Regions from separate parts of the Kineococcus gypseus genome, predicted to be linked through region 1. Evidence: predicted binding sites of a transcription regulator. Region 1 holds the regulator's gene; the other holds the start of a gene.

Region 1 (4,870 bases):
GGGGGGTCCTCACCGCACCACCGCGCTCGGGCGGCGGGCGCCGTCGGGCGGCGGTGGGCGGCGGTGGGCGGCGGTGGGCTCAGCGGCCGCCGAAGCGCCCGCGCAGCTTGGAGAAGACGCCCTGGTGGGCCGGTGCGAGCCGGCCGGCCGGGCGCACCTCCCCGCGCAGCTCGGCCAGGCGGCGCAGCAGCTCCTCCTGCTCGTCGTCGAGGTCGCGCGGGGTGCTCACCTCCAGGGTGACCTGCAGGTCCCCGCGGCCGGCCGAGCGCAGGTGCTCCACGCCCTTCTGCTTGAGGGTGACGACCTCGCCGGCCTGCGCGCCGGGGCGCACCTCGACCTCCTCGGTGCCGTCGAGGGTCTCCAGCGGGATCGAGGCGCCCAGCGCGGCGGCCGTCATGGGCACCTCCAGGGTGCACAGCAGGTCGTCCCCGCGGCGGGTGAAGACCGGGTGCGGGCGCTCGTGCACCTCGACGTAGAGGTCGCCGGGCGGGCCGCCGGCCGGGCCCACCTCGCCCTGCGAGGCGAGCTGGATGCGGGTGCCGGTCTCCACGCCCGCGGGCACGCGGATGGTCAGCGGGCGGCGCGCGCGCACGCGCCCCTCGCCGGAGCACTCCTGGCACGGCGAGGGCAGCACGGTGCCGAAGCCGTGGCACGTCGGGCACGGGGAGGTCGTCATGACCTGCCCGAGCAGCGAGCGCACCACGCGCTGGACCGAGCCCTGGCCGTGGCAGATGTCGCAGGTGGCCGGCTCGGTGCCCGGCTGGCAGCAGGTGCCCTTGCAGGTCGGGCACAGCACGGCGGTGTCCACCTGGATCTGCCGCTCGCCGCCGAAGGCGGCCTCGGCGAGGTCGACGTCGACGCGGATCAGGGCGTCCTGGCCGCGCTGGGTGCGGCTGACCGGCCCGCGCCCGCCGCCGGCGCCGCCCTGGCCGAAGAAGGCGTCCATGATGTCGGAGAAGCCGAAGCCCTGGCCGAAGCCGGCGGCCCCGCCCTGGGCGCCGCCGCGGTCGTACTGCGCGCGCTTGTCGGGGTTGGAGAGCGTCTCGTACGCCTGCGAGACCTCCTTGAAGCGGTCGCCGGCGTCGGGGTCGGAGGTGACGTCCGGGTGGAGCTTGCGCGCCAGCTTGCGGTAGGCGCGCTTGATGTCCTCCGCGGAGGCGTCCCTGCTGACGCCGAGGACGTCGTAGTAGTCGCTCACGAGGTGCTCAGGTCTCCCGTCGGTCGGGTCGTGGGTGGGTCGCGGCGACCGGGTCGGTCACTGGGACAGGATGCGCGAGACGTAGCGGGAGACCGCCCGCACCGCCGCCATCGTCGTGGGGTAGTCCATGCGGGTCGGGCCCAGCACGCCCAGGCGCGCCAGCACCTCCCCCTCGCCGTAGCCGCTGGTCACCACGGACGTCTCGGGCAGGCCGAGGTGGAGGTTCTCCGCGCCGATGCGCACGGTCAGCGCGCCGCGGTCGCCGGTGCCCTCCTCGGTCATCTCCTGCACCAGCCGCAGCAGCACCACGTGCTCCTCCAGCGCCTCCAGCACGCTGCCCAGGCTGGCGGACAGGTCGGCGCCGGAGCGCACGAGGTTCGCCGTGCCGGCGATGACCACGCGCTCCTCCAGCCCGGCGCTCAGGCAGTCGCCCAGCGCGGCGACCACCTCGGCGGTGACGGCCATCTCCCCGGGGGTGCTGGACTGCACCACGGCGGTGAGCTCCTCGCGCGCCTGCTTCAGGCGCTTGCCGGCCACGGCGGCGTTGACGCGGTCGCGCAGCGCGGCCAGCGTGCCGGGCAGGGCCTGCGCGTCGGTGGCCGAGCGCACGTCCACCACGCGCTGCTCGACGCGGCCGGTGTCGGTGATGAGCACCAGCAGGGCGCTGCGCCCGCCCACCGGCACCAGCTCCACGTGCCGCACCGCCGCCCGCGAGAGCGAGGGGTACTGCACGACGGCGGCCTGGCGGGTGATCTGCGCCAGCAGCCGCACCGTGCGGTCGACCACGTCGTCGATGTCGACGGCGCCGTCGAGGAAGGCCTGGATGGCGCGGCGCTCGGCCGGGGACATGGGCTTGAGGCTGGCGAGGCGGTCGACGAAGAGGCGGTAGCCCTTGTCGGTGGGGATGCGCCCGGCGCTGGTGTGGGGCTGGGCGATGTAGCCCTCCTCCTCCAGCACCGCCATGTCGTTGCGGATCGTCGCGGGCGAGACGCCCAGCCGGTGGCGCTCGACGAGGGCCTTGGACCCCACCGGCTCGTGGGTGGCCACGTAGTCCTCGACGATGGCGCGCAGCACGGCGAGCCTGCGGTCGTCGCTCACACCCCACCTCCACTCGGTGCACGGCCGGCGGCCGCCCGCTGGCACTCCGGACGACCGAGTGCCAAGTCTAGGCCAGCGCGCCTCCGCCGCGCCGCCCCCGGCGCTGGTTAGCGTGCGGCGGGTGAGCAGGGACGAGCGCCGCGCCGACCGCTACGGCAGCGACGTGCTGTCCTCCGACCCGCACCCGCGCCGGCCGGCGCACCGCGAGGAGCGCGCCGAGCGCGGCCTGGTCGTGGAGGACGTCGAGACCGGCTGGGTCGGCGCGGTGGTGCGCGTGGAGAAGAGCGGCGGCGTGCACGTCGTCGTGCTGGAGGACGCGCGCGGGCGCACCCGCACCTTCCCGCTGGGGCCGGGCTTCTGGGTGGACGGGCAGCCGGTGCGGCTGGTGGCGCCGAGGGGCCCCGCGGCGCCCGCCGCGCCCACCCGCACCGCCAGCGGCTCGCTCGCGGTGGCCGGCGCCGCCGCCCGCACCGCGCGCGCCTCGCGCATCCTCGTCGAGGGCCGCCACGACGCGGAGCTGGTGGAGCGGGTCTGGGGCGACGACCTGCGCGTGGAGGGCGTGGTGGTGGAGGTGCTCGACGGCGTGGACGACCTCGACGCCGCGGTGCGCTCCTTCGGCCCGCGCCCGGGGCGGCGCATCGGGGTGCTGGTGGACCACCTGGTGCCCGGCTCGAAGGAGTCGCGCACCGTCGCCTCCGTCGGCGCGAGCCCGCACGTGCTCGTCGTGGGCCACCCCTTCGTCGACGTGTGGCAGTCGGTGCGCCCGCAGCGCCTGGGCTGGGAGCGCTGGCCGGTGATCCCGCGCGGCACGTCGTGGAAGCACGGGGTGCTCGCCGAGCTGGGCTGGGCGCACGCCACGCAGGCCGACGTCGCGTACGGCTGGAAGCGGATCCTGGGCACCGTGCGCAGCTACGCCGACCTCGAGCCGGCGCTGCTGGCCCGCGTGGAGGAGCTGGTGGACTTCGTCACCGCCGACGCGGCCGACCGCTGAGGCGCCCGCCTCCCCCGCCGGTCGCACCCGGGACCCTCCCGCGGGAGGACGACACCCGCCCGCGCGCGCGGCAGGATCGTGCCCAGCAGCCGCACCGACGCCCGGAGGACACCGTGAGCGACCCGCACCAGCAGCCCAGGCCGGACTTCACGAAGGCCCCGCACGAGCAGCCCGGGGACCCGTACGCCCACGGCGGGCAGGACGGCTGGGGGCAGCAGCCCCACCCGGAGCAGCAGCCGTACCCGTACCAGCCGTACCAGGAGCAGCCGTACCCGCAGGAGCAGCACCAGCAGCAGTACGCGCCGTACCCGCAGCACCAGCAGCCCTCGGCGATGTCCGTGCAGGACGAGCGCACCTGGGCGGTGCTGTCCCACGTCAGCTCCCTGCTGGTGTGGGTGGGCCTGCCGGTGGTCGGCCCCCTGGTGCTCTTCCTCGTCTTCAAGGACCGCAGCCGGTTCGTGCGCGAGCACTCCGCCGAGGCGCTGAACCTGAACATCTCGATGCTGCTGTACGGCCTGGGCCTGACCGTCGTGGCAGCGCTGCTGGCCCTGTTCACCTTCGGGCTCTCGTTCGCGCTGCTGGGCCTGCTGCCCGTGGCGACGACCGTCCTGACGGTGCTCGCCGCCGTCGCGGCGAACTCCGGCCGGGCGTACCGCTACCCGGCGGTGCTGCACCTGGTGCGCTGAGGGGCCGCTCAGCCGGCCAGCGCCCGCACGGTCGCGACGCGCTCGGGCAGCGCGGGCGCCAGCGGGGCGAGCGCCAGCGTGCTCACGCCCGCGCGGGCGTAGTCGTCCAGGCGCGCGCGCAGCGTCCCGGCGGGGCCCACGAGGCAGGTGGCCTCGAGGAACCCGTCGGGCACCGCGGCGGCCGCGGCGCGGTGGTCCCCGGCGAGGAACGTCTCCTGCACCTCGTCCACGGCGTCGGAGAAGCCCAGGCGCCGGGCCAGGTCGGCGTAGAAGTTCTGCGAGCGCGAGCCCATGCCGCCCAGGTACAGGGCCACGTGCCGGCGCACCGGTGCCTCGGCCTCGCGGCGCGCCGCGCCGGTGGCGCCGGTGAGCAGCACCGGCACCGAGGCGCACACGTCGAACCCCCGCGCGGGCTGCGGGGCCGTGCGCCTCGCCCGGCCGGCGGCCAGGGCGGCGAACTGCTCCCCGCACGCCTCCGGCGCCAGGAACACCGGCAGCCAGCCGTCGGCGACCTCCCCGGCCAGCGCGACGTTGCGCGGGCCGACGGCCGCGAGGTAGACGGGCAGGTCCGCCCGGGCGGGCAGGGCCAGGCGCAGCGGCACCCCGGGGCCGTCCGGCAGCGGCAGGCGCACGTGCTCGCCCTCGAAGCGCAGCGGGCGCCGGGCGAGCACCTCGCGCACCACGGCCACGTGCTCGCGCGTGCGCGCCAGCGGCGCGGCGAAGCGCTGGCCGTACCAGCCCTCGGACACCTGCGGGCCGGAGACGCCCAGCCCGAGGCGGAAGCGCCCGCCGGACAGGGCGTCCAGGGTGGCCGCGGCCATCGCCGTGGCCGCCGGCGCGCGGGCGGGCACCTGCAGCACCGCCGAGCCCAGCGCGATGCGCGAGGTCTGCGCGGCC
Region 2 (4,870 bases), on a different contig from region 1:
TCGGGGTGCTCACCCGCGCACGGTAATCGATGCAAACACGATCCCGCAGCACTCCCCCGGATCCCGCGCCCGGCCCGGGACGCCGCCGGGGCGGCCCTCCTGGTGGAGGACCGCCCCGGTGGGTGGTGCAGGTGGTGCGGGTGGAGCAGCGGGACTCAGAAGTCCATGCCGCCCATGCCGCCGTCGCCGCCGCCGGCGGCCGGAGCGGCCTTCTCCGGCTTGTCGGCGATGACGGCCTCGGTGGTCAGGAACAGGCCCGCGATGGACGCGGCGTTCTGCAGCGCCGAGCGCGTCACCTTGACCGGGTCGTTGATGCCCGCCTCGAGCAGGTCCACGTACTCGCCGGTCGCGGCGTTCAGGCCGTGGCCGGTGGGCAGGTTGCGGACCTTCTCCGCCACGACGCCGCCCTCGAGGCCGGCGTTGACGGCGATCTGCTTCAGCGGGGCCTCGACGGCGACCTTGACGATGTTCGCGCCCGTGGCCTCGTCACCGCTCAGCTCGAGCTTCTCGAAGGCGATGGTGCCGGCCTGGATGAGGGCCACGCCACCACCGGCGACGATGCCCTCCTCGACGGCGGCCTTGGCGTTGCGCACCGCGTCCTCGATGCGGTGCTTGCGCTCCTTGAGCTCGACCTCGGTGGCCGCGCCCGCCTTGATCACGGCCACGCCGCCGGCGAGCTTGGCCAGGCGCTCCTGCAGCTTCTCGCGGTCGTAGTCGGAGTCGCTGCGCTCGATCTCGGAGCGGATCTGCGCCACGCGGCCGGCGATCGCGTCGGCGTCGCCGGCGCCCTCGACGATGGTGGTCTCGTCCTTGGTGACGACGACCTTGCGGGCGCGGCCCAGCAGGTCGAGGTCGGCGGTGTCGAGCTTGAGCCCGACCTCCTCGGAGATGACCTGGCCACCGGTGAGGATGGCGATGTCGCCGAGCATGGCCTTGCGGCGGTCGCCGAAGCCGGGGGCCTTGACGGCCACGGACTTGAAGGTGCCGCGGATCTTGTTGACGACCAGGGTCGCCAGGGCCTCGCCCTCGACGTCCTCGGCCACGATCACCAGCGGCTTGCCGGACTGCATGACCTTCTCCAGCAGCGGGAGCAGGTCCTTCACCGTGGAGATCTTAGAGTTGAGGATGAGGACGTACGGGTCCTCGAGCTCGGTCTCCTGACGCTCGGCGTCGGTGACGAAGTAGGGCGAGATGTAGCCCTTATCGAAGCGCATGCCCTCGGTGAGCTCGAGCTCGAGGCCGAAGGTGTTGCTCTCCTCGACGGTGATGACGCCTTCCTTGCCCACCTTGTCGAGGGCCTCGGCGATCAGCTCGCCGATGGAGGCGTCACCGGCGGAGATGCCGGCGGTCGCGGCGATCTGCTCCTTGGTGGTGACCTCCTTGGCGGCGCCGAGCAGCTGCTCGGTCACGGCCTCGACGGCCTTCTCGATGCCGCGCTTGAGGCCCATCGGGTTCGCACCCGCGGCCACGTTGCGCAGGCCCTCGCGCACCAGCGCCTGGGCCAGGACGGTCGCGGTCGTCGTGCCGTCGCCGGCGACGTCGTCCGTCTTCTTCGCGACCTCCTTGACGAGCTCGGCCCCGATCTTCTCGTACGGGTCCTCGAGCTCGATCTCCTTGGCGATGCTCACACCGTCGTTGGTGATGGTGGGGGCGCCCCACTTCTTCTCCAGGACGACGTTGCGGCCCTTGGGGCCGAGCGTCACCTTGACGGCGTCGGCGAGCTGGTTCATCCCGCGCTCGAGACCGCGACGGGCCTCTTCGTCGAAGGCGATGATCTTGCTCATGCCTGGTGTTCCTCCCAGAAGGCGGGCGGTGGTCGGCCGGAGCGGTGCCCGCGACGGACGACCGGCGGCGGCGGGGTCACGTCCCCCGCACCACCGGCCTCACCGGTCCGGCCCGGAGCTTTCGCTCCCGGGTCGAGGTGCTGCTGTGCTGTCACTCTCGACTCGAGAGTGCCAACGCCAATGTTGGCACTCACCCACCCCGAGTGCAAACCCCCCGGGTCCCCCGTCCCACCCGCCGCACCGGCGGCCGCCCCGCGCCCCGGAGGGGCGGGCGCCGGCGCGGGCGGCTCACAGGCCGCGCACGCTCTCGGCCTGCGGGCCCTTCTGCCCCTGCCCGACCTCGAACTCGACGCGCTGCCCCTCCTCGAGGGAGCGGTAGCCGTCCGCGACGATGGCCGAGTAGTGGACGAACACGTCCGCCCCGCCGTCGTCGACGGTGATGAAGCCGTACCCCTTCTCGGCGTTGAACCACTTCACGGTGCCCTGAGCCATTGCCTTCTCCTGTGGTGCAGCGAGCGGGACGCCCCCGGCATCGCCCGGGGACGGGTCTCACGCTGCCCGCGGCGGTGAGGCCGTGGGCGACCCCGGCGCGGCGCTCCCGAGGGGGGCGTGCCCGTCGAGCTGATCGACCGCTGCTCAGGCTAGTGCGGCGAGGGGCCCGCGGGGCAGGGTTCTCCCAGGCCGACGCACGGGACGCGCGGGGGCACCGGGGCGGCACCGCACCGGCACCGCAGTGGCGGGCGCCGGCGGGCGCAGCGGCGTGCGCACCTCCTCAGGGGACGCCGGGCAGCCCCTCCAGCAGCGGCCCGAGCAGCCGGCGCACCGCCAGCACGAGCGCGGCGAGGGCGGCGGCGGCGAGCAGCGCCCACACCAGCACGAGCAGCAGCACGCCGGCCGGGCCGCGGCGGGTGCGGTGCGCACCCCGGCGCGCGGCGAGCTGGCGCGGGCGCGCCGCCCGGCCGCTCAGGGCTGCACGCCCAGGCGGCGCGCGGAGCGGGCGCGCTGCCGGCTGGAGCGCATGCGTCGCAGCCGCTTGACGAGCACCGGGTCGTGCGCGAGCGCCTCGGGGGTGTCGATGAGGGCGTTGAGCACCTGGTAGTAGCGCGTGGGCGAGAGGTCGAACAGCTCGCGCACCGCCTGGTCCTTGGCGCCGGCGTAGCGCCACCAGCGCCGCTCGAAGGCGAGGACCTCGGCGTCGCGCGGGCTCAGCGCGGCGACCCGCCCGCCCTGCGCCTCGCCGCCGTCGGCGACCTCCGCGCGCACCGCGGCGCCGTCCTGCGCCTGCGGCCCGCCTGCGACCCGTCCCTCTCCCAGCACGCCACCCACTGTAGGAGGCGCCCCCGACACCGGCCCGTCGCGGCGCGCGGGCGCGCCCGCCCGGCGCTAGCGTCGCCGCGTGCCCGACGACGCGTCCCCCGCACCGCCGCCCGAGCCCGCCCAGCAGGCGCTGCCGCTGGGGCCCGCGGGCACCGGCGACGACCCGGCCGGGCTGGGGCTGGACGACCTCGAGGAGGGCTGGGCGCGCGCCCTGGCGCCCGTGCGCGGGCAGCTGTCGCAGGTCTCGGCGCGGCTGGCCGCCGAGCCGGGCCCGTGGCTGCCGCGCCCGGACCTGGTGCTGCGCGCCTTCCGCCAGCCCTTCGACGAGGTGCGCGTGCTGCTGGTGGGGCAGGACCCCTACCCCACGCCCGGTCACCCGATCGGGCTGGCCTTCGCCGTGGAGCCGCACGTGCGCCCGCTGCCGCGCAGCCTGGTCAACGTCTACCGCGAGCTGCGCGAGGACACCGGCGTGGTCCCGCCCGCCCACGGCGACCTGACGGCGTGGACGCGCTCGGGGGTGCTGCTGCTCAACAGGGCGCTGACCGTGCGCGCCGGCGACGCCGGCTCGCACCGCCGCCTGGGCTGGCAGGCGGTCACCGACGCGGCCGTGCGCGCCCTGGCCGCGCGCGGCGGGCCGCTCGTGGCGCTGCTGTGGGGCCGCGACGCGCAGTCGGTGCAGCCGCTGCTGGAGGGGGTGCCCACCGTCACCGGGGTGCACCCCAGCCCGCTGTCCGCCTCGCGGGGCTTCTTCGGCTCGCGCCCCTTCAGCCGCGTCGACGCCCTGCTGCGCGAGGCCGGCGGCGAGGGCGTCGACTGGCACCTGGACCCCGGGCCCCGCTGACGGCCGGGCCGGGCGGGCACGGCACGATGCTGCCGTGAGCGCACCGGGCACCGCCACCAGCACGCCGTTCGGCCGCACCCGCCGCGGGGAGCCCGTGGAGTGCTGGGAGCTGCGCCTGCCCTCCGGGGCGAGCGCGCAGGTGCTCACGTTCGGCGCCGTGCTGCACCGCCTGCGGGTGCCGGACGCCGCCGGTGCGCTCGGCGACGTCGTCGTGGCGCTGCCCGACGTCGCCGCCCGCGAGCGCGCCGAGGGCTACCCCGGGGCGGTCGTCGGGCGGGTGGCCAACCGCATCGCCGGCGGGCGCTTCAGCGTCGACGGCGTGGAGCACCGGGTGCCGCTCAACGACGGGCCCAACGCCCTGCACGGCGGCGAGGAGGGCTTCGACCGGCGCGTCTGGCGGGCCGAGGAGGTTCCCGGCGCCGAGGGGCCGGCGGTGCGCCTGACGCTGCGCAGCCTCGACGGCGACATGGGCTTCCCCGGGGAGCTGACCGCGCAGGTCACGTACACGCTCGCCGAGGACGGCGACGGGGTGCGCCTGCGCCTGGAGCACCGCGCCACCACCACCGCGCCCACGCCGGTGAACCTGACCAGCCACGCCTACTTCGCCCTGGACGGCACCGGCACCGTGGAGGACCACGTGCTGCGCCTGGCGGCCTCGCGCTACCTGCCGGTGGACGAGCACCTCGTGCCCACCGGCGAGCTGCGCGACGTCAGCGGCACGCCCTTCGACTTCCGCAGCGCCACCCGCGTCGGCGAGCGCCTGCGCGAGGCCGACGAGCAGCTGCTGCTCGCCGGCGGCTACGACCACTGCCTGGTGCTGGACGGGGCGGGCACCGGCGAGCGCGTGGTGGGCGAGCTGGCCGGCCCGCGCAGCGGCCGGCGCATGCAGCTGCGCACGGACGCGCCGGGGGTGCAGCTGTACACCGGC

Evidence for each region. The regulator HrcA, encoded in region 1, represses chaperone genes, less so after heat shock. The targets are predictions, from matches to a motif close to GNTNGCACTCGGNNNNNCCGAGTGCNANC.
Region 2: a site for HrcA is predicted at 1,967-1,995, ahead of groL (chaperonin GroEL). Genes of this name have one in related genera too.

The regions. Positions count from the first base shown of each region.
Region 1 is NZ_JBJLRD010000023.1:16,233-21,102, reverse strand. Features, by position in the region: gene dnaJ (molecular chaperone DnaJ) at 80-1,198, opposite strand; gene hrcA (heat-inducible transcriptional repressor HrcA) at 1,256-2,296, opposite strand; gene ACRYMN_RS10700 (DUF3097 family protein) at 2,409-3,287, shown strand; gene ACRYMN_RS10695 (DUF4870 domain-containing protein) at 3,401-3,973, shown strand; gene ACRYMN_RS10690 (LLM class F420-dependent oxidoreductase) at 3,982-4,870, opposite strand, start outside.
Region 2 is NZ_JBJLRD010000002.1:32,251-37,120, reverse strand. Features, by position in the region: gene ACRYMN_RS00835 (D-arabinono-1,4-lactone oxidase) at 1-13, opposite strand, end outside; gene groL (chaperonin GroEL) at 156-1,784, opposite strand; gene ACRYMN_RS00825 (cold-shock protein) at 2,073-2,276, opposite strand; gene ACRYMN_RS00820 (DUF3263 domain-containing protein) at 2,748-3,047, opposite strand; gene ACRYMN_RS00815 (uracil-DNA glycosylase) at 3,274-3,942, shown strand; gene ACRYMN_RS00810 (aldose epimerase family protein) at 3,977-4,870, shown strand, end outside.